One region of the Enterobacter sp. E14S genome, then DNA from elsewhere that is predicted to be linked to it. Evidence: predicted binding sites of a transcription regulator. Region 1 holds the regulator's gene; the other holds the start of a gene.

Region 1 (7,451 bases):
TATCGCCATTGTGATGGGCCTGCCGGCCCTGATTACGCCAGGGCCCTTTAATCCCCTGGCGTTCTCACGCGACTATGGCGTGATGTTATTGGTCAGCGTGATATTTGCCCTGCTCTGCTGGCGGCGGCAACGACAGATCGGCAAAGGCGCAGGCGCGCTGCTGACGGGTGGATTTATCGTATGGATGGCGATGCTGTACTGGCTCTCGCCTCTTCTCTCTGGGTAAACGGAAACGCATTATGTCGCAAATAGAATTGCAGCCGGGTTTTGACTTTCAGAAAGCAGGCAAAGAGGTTCTGGAGATTGAACGTGAAGGTCTGGCGCAGTTAGATCAGTACATTAATCAGGATTTTAGTCTGGCATGTGAGAAGATGTTCTACTGTGCCGGCAAAGTCGTGGTGATGGGGATGGGTAAGTCCGGCCACATTGGACGCAAAATGGCGGCAACGTTTGCCAGCACCGGAACCTCTTCCTTCTTTGTACATCCGGGGGAAGCCGCGCACGGTGACCTGGGTATGGTCACGCCGCAGGATATCGTCATCGCGCTGTCCAACTCCGGGGAGTCCAATGAAATTCTGGCGCTGATTCCGGTACTGAAGCGACTGCAGGTGCCGCTTATTTGCATGACCAGCCGTCCGGAAAGCAGCATGGCGCGGGCGGCCGATATTCACCTGTGCGTGAAAGTGCCCAAGGAAGCCTGTCCGCTCGGCCTGGCGCCGACGTCCAGCACCACCGCCGCGCTGGTCATGGGTGATGCGCTTGCCGTCGCGCTGCTCGAAGCCCGCGGTTTTACGCCGGAAGATTTCGCGCTTTCCCACCCGGGCGGCGCGCTGGGGCGCAAGCTTCTGCTTCGGGTAAACGATATTATGCACACCGGGGATGAGATCCCTCACGTCAGTAAAGAAGCCTCCCTGCGTGATGCGCTGCTGGAAATCACCCGTAAGAATTTGGGTATGACGGTCGTGTGCGACGATCTGATGAAAATTCAGGGGATCTTCACCGATGGCGACCTGCGCCGCGTGTTCGACATGGGTGTAGATGTCCGCACGCTCGGCATTGCCGATGTGATGACGCCGGGCGGTATCCGCGTCCGTCCGGGTACGCTGGCCGTGGATGTGCTGAACCTGATGCAGTCCCGCCACATTACCTCAGTGATGGTTGCCGATGGCGACCAGTTGCTGGGTGTGGTACATATGCATGATCTGCTGCGCGCAGGCGTAGTGTAATGAAGGATAAAACAATGAGTAATGCGGGTGCATCCCTTGCAACCTGTTATGGACCGGTCAGTACCCAGATGATGGCAAAGGCGGAAAACATTCGTCTGCTCATCCTGGACGTGGATGGCGTACTTTCCGATGGCCTGATTTACATGGGCAATAATGGTGAAGAGCTGAAAGCGTTTAACGTTCGCGACGGCTACGGTATCCGCTGCGCGCTCACCTCGGGTATTGAGGTGGCTATCATCACCGGGCGAAAAGCTAAACTGGTAGAAGACCGCTGTGAAACCTTAGGAATTACCCATCTGTATCAGGGTCAATCCGATAAGATGGCGGCGTTTAAGGATTTACTGGGTAAACTGGCTATCGCACCGGAAAACGTAGCCTACGTCGGGGACGATCTGATTGACTGGCCCGTGATGGCTGAAGTCGGGCTGAGCATCGCCGTTGCCGATGCGCATCCGCTGCTGATCCCGCGCGCTGACTACGTTACCCACATCAACGGAGGCCGCGGTGCCGTACGTGAAGTCTGCGATCTGCTTTTGCTGGCGCAGGGCAAGCTTGATGAGGCCAAAGGGCAATCGATATGAGTAAAACCAGACGCTGGATTATCATTTTGCTTTCGCTTGTCGCACTGGTATTGATTGGCGTGAACCTTGCCGATCGCGACGATCCGCAAACGGAAGTGGTCAACAATAACGATCCAACCTATAAAAGCGATCACAGCGACACCGTGGTCTACAGCCCGGAAGGCGCGCTGAACTATCGCCTGATCGCCCAGCATGTTGAATATTTTTCAGATGACGGTATTTCGTGGTTTACCCAACCGGTCATGACCACATTTGATAAGGACAAAGTGCCGACGTGGTCAATTAAGTCAGATCGGGCAAAACTGACAAATGACCGTATGCTTTATCTGTATGGCCACGTTGAAGTCAACGCCCTGACCGCTGACTCGCAACTGCGAAAAATTACGACGGATAATGCCCAAATTAACCTGGTAACCCAGGACGTGACCTCGCAGGATCTGGTCACACTGTATGGCACAACATTTAATTCCAGCGGTTTGAGAATGCGCGGGAACTTACGCAGCAAGAACGCCGAGCTGATTGAAAAGGTTAGAACCTCCTATGAAATTCAAAACAAACAAACTCAGCCTTAAAGTAATTATCGCCAGTGCGATGCTGGCGACCAGTCTCCCCGCGCTTGCTGTAACGGGCGATACCGACCAACCGATCCATATCGAGTCTGATACCCAGTCTCTCGATATGCAGGGCAACGTCGTCACCTTCACGGGTAACGTCGTCATGACTCAGGGCACCATCAAAATTAACGCCGACAAAGTGGTCGTGACCCGTCCGGGTGGCGAGCAGGGCAAAGAGATCATTGATGGTTACGGCAACCCGGCCACCTTCTACCAGATGCAGGACAACGGCAAACCGGTGAAAGGCCGCGCTTCGCATATGCACTATGAGCTGGCGAAGGACCTGGTCATACTGACCGGAAACGCGTATCTGGAACAGCTGGACAGCAACATTACCGGCGACCAGATCACCTATCTGGTGAAAGAGCAAAAAATGCAGGCCTCCAGCGAGAAAGGCAAACGCGTCACGACCGTACTGGTTCCGTCGCAGCTGCAGGACAAAGGCAAAGGCCAGGCCCCGGCACAGAAGAAGAGTAACTAATTCGTTATGGCAACATTAACTGCAAAAAATCTCGCGAAGGCCTACAAGGGCCGCCGTGTCGTAGAAGATGTCAGTCTGACCGTCAACTCCGGCGAAATCGTGGGGCTGCTTGGCCCTAACGGTGCGGGTAAAACCACCACTTTCTACATGGTCGTTGGCATTGTGCCGCGCGATGCCGGCAACATTATCATTGACGATGAAGACATCAGCCTTCTGCCGCTGCACGCGCGCGCGCGTCGCGGGATCGGCTACCTGCCGCAGGAAGCCTCCATTTTCCGTCGTCTTAGCGTTTACGATAACCTGATGGCGGTCCTGGAAATTCGTAACGATCTGACCAGCGAACAGCGTCAGGATCGTGCCAACGAGTTGATGGAAGAGTTCCACATTGAGCATCTGCGCGACAGCCTCGGTCAGGCACTCTCCGGGGGGGAACGCCGTCGCGTTGAGATTGCGCGTGCGCTGGCCGCAAACCCGAAATTTATCCTTCTGGATGAACCGTTTGCCGGCGTTGACCCGATCTCGGTTATCGATATCAAACGCATCATTGAACACCTGCGTGACAGCGGGCTTGGCGTACTGATCACCGACCACAACGTCCGTGAAACGCTGGCCGTGTGTGAACGCGCGTATATTGTGAGCCAGGGCAATCTGATCGCCCACGGTACGCCGCAGCAGATCCTCGAAGACGATCATGTTAAGCGCGTCTATCTTGGGGAAGACTTCAGACTCTGATAGGGTAGAGGTAACGTAACGCCGAACCGGAGAAAAACGCTCTGAACATGAAGCAAGGTTTGCAATTAAGGCTCAGCCAACAACTGGCAATGACGCCGCAGCTACAGCAGGCAATTCGCCTGTTGCAACTGTCCACGTTAGAACTTCAGCAGGAACTCCAGCAGGCGCTGGACAGCAACCCCCTGCTGGAACAAACCGATCTTCATGACGAGGTAGATACTCAGCAGTCACAGGATACAGAAGCGCTCGACACCGCGGATGCACTCGAACAAAAAGAGATGCCCGACGAGCTACCGCTGGATGCCAGCTGGGATGAAATCTACACCGCCGGAACCCCTTCCGGTACGCGTGCAGACTACCAGGATGATGAGCTACCGGTCTATCAGGGAGAAACCACCCAGTCGCTGCAGGATTACCTGATGTGGCAGGTGGAACTTACCCCCTTCTCCGATACCGACCGCGCGATTGCCACCTCAATTGTCGATGCCGTTGACGACACCGGCTATTTGACCGTCACGCTGGACGATATCCTGGAAAGCATGGGCGACGAAGAGATTGAGCTTGAGGAAGTCGAAGCCGTACTGAAGCGCATCCAGCGTTTCGATCCGGTAGGCGTGGCCGCAAAAGATCTGCGCGACTGCCTGCTGATCCAGCTTTCTCAGTTCAGCAAAGAGACGCCATGGCTCGACGAGGCGCGTTTAATCATCAGCGATCATCTGGATCTGTTGGCCAACCACGATTTCCGCAGCCTTATGCGCGTTACGCGCCTGAAGGAAGAGGTGCTGAAAGAAGCGGTGAATCTGATCCAGTCACTCGATCCGCGTCCGGGACAGTCGATCCAAACCAGCGAGCCCGAGTACGTCATCCCGGACGTGCTGGTCAGAAAACACAATGACCGCTGGGTCGTTGAACTGAATTCAGACAGCATCCCTCGCCTGCAAATCAACCAGCAGTATGCCTCCATGTGCACCAGCGCGCGTAACGACTCCGACAATCAATATATTCGTAGCAATCTTCAGGAAGCGCGATGGCTGATCAAAAGTCTGGAGAGCCGAAATGATACGCTGCTGCGCGTCAGCCGCTGTATTGTCGAACAGCAGCAGGCGTTCTTTGAGCAGGGCGAAGAGTATATGAAACCGATGGTACTGGCGGATATCGCCCAGGCCGTCGAGATGCATGAATCAACCATTTCCCGTGTCACCACGCAGAAGTATCTGCACAGTCCACGCGGTATTTTTGAGCTTAAGTATTTCTTCTCCAGCCATGTGAATACCGAGGGCGGCGGCGAAGCGTCGTCAACGGCCATTCGTGCCCTGGTGAAGAAGTTGATCGCCGCGGAAAACCCCGCGAAGCCACTAAGCGACAGTAAGTTAACCACCATGCTGTCCGATCAGGGTATTATGGTGGCACGTCGTACTGTTGCGAAGTATCGAGAGTCTTTATCCATTCCGCCGTCCAACCAGCGTAAACAGCTGGTCTGACACAACCGATAAGGAAGACACTATGCAGCTCAACATCACTGGACAAAACGTCGAAATTACTGAGGCTTTACGCGACTTCGTGAACGCGAAGTTTGCAAAACTCGAGCAGTATTTCGAAAGGATCAATCAGGTCTATATTGTGTTGAAAGTGGAGAAAGTGACTCATATCTCGGATGCCACCCTGCATGTTAACGGGGGTGAACTGCATGCCAGTGCGGAAGGGCAAGACATGTACGCTGCTATCGACGGCTTGATTGATAAGCTTGCGCGACAGCTCAATAAACATAAAGATAAACTGAAACAACACTAATTGTCCGGGCAGTTAACGGGTGCAGGACGCCTGTTGTGAAACACAACAGGCCATTTGTACAGTTAGCGCTTAGGTGAAATTATGATGAACAACGATTCCGCTCTTCAACTGAGCAATGTCCTTAACCAGGAATGTACCCGCAGTGCGGTTCACTGCCAGAGCAAAAAACGTGCGCTGGAGATCATCAGTGAACTGGCTGCAAAACAGCTGGGCCTGCCGCCGCAGGTGGTATTCGAAGCGATTCTGACCCGTGAAAAAATGGGCAGTACCGGTATTGGCAACGGCATCGCGATCCCGCACGGCAAACTGGAAGAGGATACCCTGCGTGCCGTTGGTGTGTTTGTGCAGCTTGAAACACCCATCGCCTTCGATGCCATTGATAACCAGCCCGTCGATCTCCTCTTCGCGCTGCTGGTGCCTGCCGACCAGACGAAAACCCATCTGCATACGCTGTCGCTGGTCGCAAAACGTCTGGCCGATAAAACCATTTGCCGTCGACTGCGCTCGGCCCAAAGTGATGAAGAGCTCTATCAAATTATCACTGAAGCAGAAGGCAATCAGGATGATGCATAACCAGGAGATGGCCTTCACATCTGTTGTCCTGAGGAGAAACGGAACATGGTGCTGATGATTGTCAGTGGCCGTTCAGGGTCGGGGAAATCCGTTGCTCTGCGCGCCCTGGAAGACATGGGTTTTTACTGCGTCGATAACCTGCCGGTCGTGTTGTTACCCGACCTGGCCCGCACGCTGGCGGAGAGACAAACCTCTGCCGCCGTCAGTATCGACGTTCGTAACATGCCTGAATCGCCAGAGATCTTCGAACAGGCCATGAGCAACCTGCCTGACGCGTTCTCGCCTCAGCTGCTGTTCCTCGATGCAGACCGCAATACGCTGATCCGCCGCTACAGTGATACCCGTCGTTTGCACCCGCTATCCAGCAAGAACCTCTCTCTGGAGAGCGCTATCGATGAAGAGAGCGACCTGCTGGAGCCGCTGCGTTCTCGTGCCGACCTGATTGTCGACACCTCTGAAATGTCCGTTCACGAGCTGGCGGAAATGCTGCGTACCCGGCTGTTGGGTAAACGCGAGCGCGAACTGACGATGGTGTTCGAATCCTTCGGCTTTAAGCACGGTATTCCGATTGATGCGGATTATGTTTTCGACGTGCGCTTCCTGCCGAACCCGCACTGGGATCCAAAACTGCGTCCAATGACCGGTCTGGATAAGCCGGTGGCGGCGTTCCTCGACCGGCACACAGAAGTACACAATTTTATCTACCAGACGCGAAGCTACCTTGAGCTATGGTTACCTATGCTGGAGACAAACAATCGTAGCTACCTGACGGTGGCGATTGGCTGTACCGGCGGTAAACATCGTTCGGTTTACATCGCCGAACAGCTGGCCGACTATTTCCGCTCGCGCGGGAAGAACGTTCAGTCCCGTCATCGCACGCTGGAAAAACGTAAAACATGACCGTAAAACAAACCGTTGAGATCACCAACAAGCTGGGTATGCATGCACGCCCGGCGATGAAGCTGTTTGAGCTGATGCAGGGTTTCGATGCAGAGGTACTGCTGCGGAATGACGAAGGCACCGAAGCGGAAGCGAACAGCGTGATCGCGCTGCTGATGCTGGATTCCGCCAAAGGGCGCCAGATTGAGGTAGAAGCCACCGGTCCTCAGGAAGAGGAAGCGCTGGCGGCGGTGATTGCCCTGTTTAACGCAGGGTTCGACGAAGATTAAGGTCTGCTATTCAGGCGGGTAGCGCTTCGCTTACCCGCTCTACATAAGATTATTACGCTGCATAAACCCCTCTCCACCCAGCTGATTCATCTGGCGCATAATCCACGCCTGGCGGCTTCGCACGTACCCTGACGGGGCGCTGGCCTTAAAGCGGATAGGATTAGGCAGAACAGCCGCGAGCAGCGCCGCCTCCGACATGCTCAGCCTGCTGGCTGGTTTATTAAAATAGCGTTGTGATGCAGCTTCGACACCAAATACCCCCTCGCCAAACTCAGCGACGTTGA
Region 2 (7,451 bases), on a different contig from region 1:
GGTGACGATAGCTATCCCCGCCTCGCGCGCGGTGTGCGCCATGCTGTTGACCACTGTCGTGAGCGTCTCCATCGGTAATCCCTCTTCGAGGATAAACCCGCAGGAGAGGTAGCGCGGAATAGCGCCGCTGACCGCCACGTCGTTGGCCGTGCCGCAGACGGCGAGCTTGCCGATATCACCACCGGGGAAGAACAGCGGGTCAATCACGTAGCTGTCGGTGGAGAACGCCAGCCTGTCGCCCTGCGCGGTGAGGGTGGCGAGGTCAATGCGCGCCTGGTCTTCCTGTTCGGCGAGCCAGGGGTTGTTGAAGGCTTCCATAAACAGCCGGTTAATCAGCTGCTGCATCGCCTGTCCGCCGCTGCCGTGCGCCATTTCAACCGTATTCATGCTTCACTCTCCTGGTTGCGATACTGATACCACGCGGCACACGCCCCTTCGGAGGAGACCATCAGCGCGCCAAACGCCGTTTGCGGGTTACAGGTATTGCCAAATAACCGGCATTGATGCGGTTTGCATTTACCGGTGAGCACGTCGCCGCAGCGGGCCCGGGGATCGTCGCAAACCTGCTGCGGCTGCGGGCGGAAATGCGCTTCGGCGTCGAACGCGCGATAGGCCAGCGTCAGGCGAACGCCGGATTCGGCAATCAGCCCCAGACCACGCCATTCGCTGTCGCCTTCGACGCTAAACACGTCGGCTATCGCCTGCTGTGCCCGTTCATTTCCCGCATCCGGCACCACGCGGCGGTACTGGTTTTCCACGGTACTCAGGGCCGCTATTTTCTGCTCAACCAGCATGGTGACACCTTGCAGTAGATCAAGTGGTTCGAAACCAGCGACCACTAACGGACGATTGTACTGTTCAGCGATAAAACCGTAGGCGTCTGTGCCAATTACCATGCTGACATGCCCCGGTGCCAGAAAGGCGTCAATGCCGTTTCCCGGCTCTTCCAGCAGGCTGCGCAGCGTGGGAATGAGCGTAATGTGCTGGCAGAAGAAGAAAAAATTCCCGACGCCGCGCGCTTTCGCCTGCTGCAGCGTGATGGCGGTGGCGGGCATGGTGGTTTCAAACCCCAGGCCAAAAAACACCACCTTGCGGGTGGGGTTGTCCTCTGCCAGCGTCAGGGCATCCATCGGCGAATAGACGATCCGGATGTCGGCCCCGCGCGCTTTCGCCCGCAGCAGCGAGCCGTTTTTGCCCGGCACGCGCATCGCGTCGCCAAAGGTGCAGAAAATGACGTCGGGCTGGCTGGCAATTTCAATACAGCTGTCGATGCGCCCCATCGGCAGTACGCACACCGGGCAGCCGGGGCCGTGGATAAACTCGATGTTCTCCGGCAGCAGCTGGTCGAGGCCAAATTTGAAGATGGCGTGTGTGTGTCCGCCGCACACCTCCATGATCCGCAGCGGTCTCTCTTTCGTGTAGTCCATCAGCGCCGCGCGCGTTTTCAGGTGCCCGATAAGCTGCAGCACCTGCTCCGGCGCGCGGTATTCATCAACGTAACGCATGGCTAACGCTCCTCGCCGTACAGCAGCGCGCCCACGTCAGGCTCCACGTCGAACATGTTTTGCAGGGCATCGAGCGTGTCGCGGGCTTCCGCTTCGTTAATCACGCTCATGGCAAACCCCACGTGGACGAGCACCCACTGGCCGAGACGCGAAGCGCCCGTTTCATCGGTGCTGCCCACCAGCGTCAGGTCGACGTCGCGCAGGATGCCGCAGACCTCCACTTTGGCCTGGTTCCCGTCAATCGAATGGATTTGTCCCGGTACGCCTATGCACATCGTTCACTCTCCAGCCAGTTCAGCCAGGCGTCCATGCCGTCGCCGCGCGTGGCGGATACCAGCAGGATTTCAATCTCCGGGTTCACTTCCCGGGCGCAGGACAGGCACTTATCCACGTCGAAGTTCAGGTACGGCAGCAGGTCGACTTTGTTCAGCAGCATGATGGACGCGGCGGCAAACATATGCGGGTACTTCAGCGGCTTGTCTTCGCCTTCGGTCACCGAAAGCACCGCGACTTTATGCCGTTCACCCAGGTCGAAGCTCGCCGGGCAGACCAGGTTGCCGACGTTTTCAATAAACAGAATGCCGTTATCCGCCAGCGGCAGGCGCGGGGCGGCGTCGGCAATCATCTGCGCATCCAGGTGGCAGCCTTTGCCGGTATTAACCTGAATCGCCGGGGTGCCGGTTTCGCGAATGCGCGCCGCGTCGTTAACGGTTTGCTGGTCGCCTTCGATCACCGCGCAGGAGACGCGCCCGTTCAGGCGTTTGAGCGTTTCCGTTAACAGCGTGGTTTTGCCGGAGCCGGGGCTGGAGACCAGGTTCAGCACCAGGTGTTTGCGGGCGGCAAAGCGCGCGCGGTTGCGGGCGGCGATCTGGTTATTTTTGTCCAGCACGTTGATTTCCACTTCCAGCATCTGGCGCTGGCTGATGCCCGGCGCGTGGGTACCCGCTTCGCCGTGGCCGTAGTGCAGATCGCCCACAGCGGAGCGTTGCGGGGCGAAGGTGATACCGGTTAAAGCCGCAGCAGGACGCGGGGCAGGGGAAAAGGGCGCGGAGCGAAACGCGGAATGGGGACGGTGTTCATCCCCTTCTATATACAGGTTGCCTTCGGCGCAACCGCAGGTGCTACACATACTTTACTCCTTCTCGATTTCGAGGCGTTGGATCTGCATGCCGTCGTCCGCCACGATGCGGAGACCGGTGCTCTGACACTGCGGACAGCGCTGAACCTTTGATGACAGCAGGGTGACGTACTGCTGGCACTGCTCGCACCAGCACTCCGCCTGCTGCTCTTCAATATGGAGTTCGCAGCCTTCCGCCAGCGTGCCGCGGCACACCAGCTCAAAGCAGAAATGCAGGGCGCTGGTCTCGACGCAGGAAAACGCCCCGACCTTCAGCCAGACGCCGGTGATGCGCTTCGCGTGGTTTTGCACTGCCTGCTGTTCGATAAGCTCCAGAGCCCGCTGGCAGAGGGTGATTTCGTGCATGACGCCTCCTCAATGAATTGCGCCATTGAATGCAATAACGGTGCCAGCTTGATTTTTGTTAAGGCGTGACGATGTCAACGCTGTCGAAATGACACGTCGACACCGCGGCGTTGACAGCGGTTTTGTAAGTAAATCTATTTAAAATCAGAAGGATAAAAACTGGCATGGAATCTGCTTAACAGCCGCTATCTCCATTAAACGGATACCTTCTATGACTATTTGGGAAATCAGCGAAAAAGCGGATTACATCGCGCAGCGTCATCAGCAGCTGCAGGACCAGTGGCACCTCTACTGCAACTCTCTGGTTCAGGGCATAACCCTCTCGAAAGCGCGTCTTCACCACGCGATGAGCTGCGCGGCGCAGGGCGACATGCGCTTCGTCCTGTTCGGCCATTTCATCATCAACGTTACCCTGGCGGATAACTTCAACAGCCACACCATTGAGTACCACCTCGAGACAAAAGACGGCGAAAAACAGTGTATTGCGAAGGCGCAGCTGATGGCCGACGGCATGGTGGACGGCCACGTCAGCAACCGCGATCGCCAGCAGGTGCTGGAGCACTATCTGGAAAAAATAGCGCCGGTCTATAACGGCCTGTACGCCGCCGTTGAGCACGATCTCCCGGTCAACCTGAAGCAGCTGATGGATGGAAATGCCTCAGCGAAGGTGGCCTGACTCCTGCGTGTCGAGAAGTGTCGACAAGACAGTTTTTCGTCAAAAATGACTATCACCAGAGGATAACCCGGTGAACCGTTTTGTAATTGCCGACTCGACGGTCTGTATTGGCTGTCGAACCTGTGAGGCGGCGTGCTCGGAAACGCATCGCCTGCATGGGCTGCAGTCCATGCCGCGCCTGCACGTCATGCGTAATGAAAAAGAGTCTGCCCCGCAGCTCTGCCATCACTGTGAAGACGCCCCCTGCGCGGGCGTCTGCCCTGTGAATGCCATCACCCGCGTTGATGGCGCTGTCCAGCTGAACGAAAGCCTGTGCGTAAGCTGCAAGCTGTGCGGCATTGCCTGCCCGTTCGGCGCGATTGAATTTTCCGGCAGCCGTCCGCTGCATATTCCGGCGAACGCCAACTCGCCAAAAGCCCCGCCCGCGCCCCCGGCGCCTGCACGCGTAAGCACGCTGCTGGACTGGGTGCCCGGCATCCGTGCCGTTGCGGTGAAATGCGACCTGTGCAGCTTCGATGAGCAGGGCCCGGCCTGCGTGCGCACCTGCCCGACTAAGGCGTTGATTCTGGTTAACATTCGCGACATCGCCCGTACCAGCAAGCGTAAACGCGAGCTGACCATCAACAGTGATTTTGGCGACCTTTCTCTGCTACAGGCGCTTAACGAGGGGGCGAAATGAACGCGGCGATGATGATTACCAGCGCGGTAGCCTGTTTTGCTGCCGCCGCTGTTCTGGCGCTGATCTTCTCATTCTATAAAACGCTCAGCGGCGCGATCGCCGGGCTCGGCGGGGCGGTTGCTAGCCTGATGACGCTAACGGCAGGCGGCGTTGTCCTGCTCGGCGGCCAGTCCGCAGAGGCCGTGATGCCGCTGATTCGCCACACGGTTGCGATCACGCCCCTGAACGCCATCTGGCTGGTGACGTTTGGCCTGTGCGGGCTGTTTATCAGCCTGTTCAATATCGACTGGCACCGCCATCCGCACGTCAGGGCTAACGGCCTGCTGGTTAACCTGCTGATGGCGGCGGCGGTCTGCACCGTTATTGCCAGCAACCTCGGTGCGCTGGTGGTGATGGCGGAAATCATGGCGCTGTGCGGCGTGTTCCTGACCGGCTGCAGCGCCTCCGGCAAGCTGTGGTTTGCGCTGGGACGCCTCGGGACGCTGCTGCTGGCGCTGGCCTGCTGGCTGGTGTGGCACCGCTTTGGCACGCTGGACTTCGCTGCGCTCAACGGCCATCCGCTGGGGAACGACGTCTGGCTGCTGGGCGTGCTCGGCTTTGGCCTGCTCGCTGGCATCATCCCGCTGCACGGCTGGGTGCCGCAGGCGCATGCGAATGCCTCCGCGCCCGCCGCCGCGCTGTTTTCTGCGGTGGTGATGAAAGTGGGGCTGTTCGGGATTCTGGCGATTACGCTGACCGGCGGACAGCCGCCGCTGTGGTGGGGCGTCGTGCTGCTGGTCGCCGGAATGATCACCGCGTTCGTCGGCGGCCTGTACGCGCTGATGGAGCACAATATCCAGCGCCTGCTGGCGTACCACACCCTTGAAAATATCGGCATCATCCTGCTCGGCATTGGCGCGGGCGTGACCGGGCTGGCGCTCAATCATCCGACGCTGATTGCCGCCGGGTTTATCGGCGGACTGTATCACCTCGTCAACCACAGCCTGTTTAAAAGCACCCTGTTCCTCGGCGCGGGCAGCGTCTGGTTCCGCACCGGTCATCGGGATATCGAAAAGCTGGGCGGGATTGGCAAAAAGATGCCCGTCATTTCGCTCGCCATGCTGGTCGGGCTGATGGCAATGGCCGCGCTGCCGCCGCTGAACGGCTTTGCCGGGGAGTGGGTGATCTATCAGTCCTTCTTCGCGCTTGGTCAGAGCGATCTCTTTATCGCGCGCCTGCTCGGCCCGCTGTTGGCGGTCGGGCTGGCGATTACCGGGGCGCTGGCGGTGATGTGCATGGCGAAAGTCTATGGCGTCACCTTCCTCGGCGCGCCGCGCACCCGCGAAGCTGAAAATGCCTGCTGCGCACCGATGTTGATGGGCGTGAGCGTAGTCGCGCTGGCGCTGTGCTGCATCGCGGGCGGCGTCGCCGCGCCGTGGCTGCTGCCGCTGCTGGGCAACGCCATTCCGCTGCCGCTGACCGTGGCGAATACCACCGTCTCTCAGCCCATGATCGCGCTGCTGCTGATTGGCGCACCGCTGCTGCCGTTCGTACTGATGCTGTTCTTCAAACGCGACCGGCTCGCCTCCCGCTCGCGCGGTGCGGCGTGGGCCTGCGGCTACGAACACGAACAGTCGATGGTCATCACCGCCCACGGTTTCGCCATGCCGGTGAAGGAGAACTTCGCCGCCGTGCTGAAGCTGCGCCACTGGCTGAACCCGGTGGGCTGGGTACCCGGCTGGCAGAGTGCCGCCGCACCCGCGCTGTTCCGCCGTCTGGCGGTCATCGAGCTGGCGGTGCTGGTGGTCATTGTGATTTCACGAGGAGCCTGACATGAGTCTGTTACTGGCAATTCTTCAGGCGCTGGTGCTGTTCGCCGCTGCGCCGCTGCTGTCGGGCATCACGCGCGTGGCGCGCGCCCGGATGCACAACCGTCGCGGGCCTGGGGTGCTTCAGGAATACCGCGATCTCTTCAAGCTGCTCTCCCGTCAGAGCGTCGCGCCGGATGCCGCAGGCTGGGTCTTCCGCCTGACGCCGTTTGTGATGGTGGGCGTGATGCTGACCATCGCCACCGCGCTGCCGGTGGTGACGGTGGCGTCGCCGCTGCCCGTGCTTGGCGATCTGATCACGCTGATTTACCTCTTCGCCATCGCCCGCTTCTTCTTTGCGATTGCGGGCCTGGACACCGGGAGCCCGTTTACCGGCATCGGTGCCAGCCGCGAGGCAATGCTCGGCGTGCTGGTGGAGCCGATCCTGCTGCTGGGGCTGTGGGTCGCCGCTCAGGTCGAGGGTTCTACCCACATCAGCTTTATCACCCACACCGTTTACCACTGGCCGGTGGCGCGCTCGATCCCACTGGTGCTGGCGCTGTGCGCCTGCGCGTTCGCGACGTTTATTGAGATGGGCAAACTGCCGTTCGACCTCGCGGAAGCCGAGCAGGAGCTGCAGGAAGGGCCGCTTACCGAGTACAGCGGCTATGGATTCGCGGTGCTGAAGTGGGGCATCAGCCTCAAACAGCTGGTGGTGCTGCAGATGTTTGTCGGCGTCTTCTTCCCGTGGGGGCAGATGACGCACTTCTCCGCAGGCGGTCTGGTGCTGGCCGTCGTGGTTGCCGCCCTCAAGCTGCTGGTCGGCGTGCTGGTGATTGCCCTGTTTGAAAACAGCATGGCGCGCCTGCGTTTTGTGGAAACGTCGCGCATCACCTGGGCCGGTTTTGGTTTTGCATTTTTAGCGTTCGTCTCCTTGCTGGTGGCGTGATTAAAGAGAGTATTTATGTCTGAAGAAAAGAAAGGTCAGCAGTATCTCGCCGCGTTGCATCAGGCTTTCCCCGGCGTGGTGCTGGAGGAGTCCTGGCAAACCAAAGACCAGGTAACCGTCACCATCAAGGTGAACTCTCTGCCGGAAGTGGTCGAGTTTCTGTACTACCAGCAGGGCGGCTGGCTGTCGGTACTGTTCGGCAACGACGAGCGTCAGCTGTGCGGCAATTACGCCGTGTACTACGTGATGTCGATGGAGCAGGGCGAAAAGTGCTGGCTCACCGTGCGCGTGGAAGTCGACCCGGCTAAGCCGGAATACCCGTCCGTCACGCCGCGCGTGCCCGCCGCCGTCTGGGGCGAGCGCGAAGTGCGC

The links. The regulator sigma-54, encoded in region 1, starts transcription at its own class of promoters, with help from an activator protein. The targets are predictions, from matches to a motif close to GTTGGCACANNTTTCGCTNT.
Region 2: a site for sigma-54 is predicted at 3,017-3,036, ahead of hypA (hydrogenase maturation nickel metallochaperone HypA). Genes of this name have one in related genera too.

Annotation. Positions count from the first base shown of each region.
Region 1 is NZ_JBVODQ010000006.1:124,286-131,736, forward strand. Features, by position in the region: gene ACZ6J2_RS14425 (calcium/sodium antiporter) at 1-226, shown strand, start outside; gene kdsD (arabinose-5-phosphate isomerase KdsD) at 240-1,226, shown strand; gene kdsC (3-deoxy-manno-octulosonate-8-phosphatase KdsC) at 1,241-1,807, shown strand; gene lptC (LPS export ABC transporter periplasmic protein LptC) at 1,804-2,379, shown strand; gene lptA (lipopolysaccharide ABC transporter substrate-binding protein LptA) at 2,348-2,902, shown strand; gene lptB (LPS export ABC transporter ATP-binding protein) at 2,909-3,634, shown strand; gene rpoN (RNA polymerase factor sigma-54) at 3,682-5,115, shown strand; gene hpf (ribosome hibernation promoting factor) at 5,138-5,425, shown strand; gene ptsN (PTS IIA-like nitrogen regulatory protein PtsN) at 5,507-5,998, shown strand; gene rapZ (RNase adapter RapZ) at 6,044-6,898, shown strand; gene npr (PTS phosphocarrier protein NPr) at 6,895-7,167, shown strand; gene mtgA (monofunctional biosynthetic peptidoglycan transglycosylase) at 7,207-7,451, opposite strand, start outside.
Region 2 is NZ_JBVODQ010000007.1:71,564-79,014, forward strand. Features, by position in the region: gene hypE (hydrogenase expression/formation protein HypE) at 1-387, opposite strand, end outside; gene hypD (hydrogenase formation protein HypD) at 384-1,505, opposite strand; gene ACZ6J2_RS15150 (HypC/HybG/HupF family hydrogenase formation chaperone) at 1,508-1,780, opposite strand; gene hypB (hydrogenase nickel incorporation protein HypB) at 1,771-2,634, opposite strand; gene hypA (hydrogenase maturation nickel metallochaperone HypA) at 2,638-2,988, opposite strand; gene hycA (formate hydrogenlyase regulator HycA) at 3,200-3,664, shown strand; gene ACZ6J2_RS15170 (4Fe-4S dicluster domain-containing protein) at 3,735-4,343, shown strand; gene hycC (formate hydrogenlyase subunit 3) at 4,340-6,154, shown strand; gene ACZ6J2_RS15180 (respiratory chain complex I subunit 1 family protein) at 6,156-7,079, shown strand; gene ACZ6J2_RS15185 (hydrogenase large subunit) at 7,095-7,451, shown strand, end outside.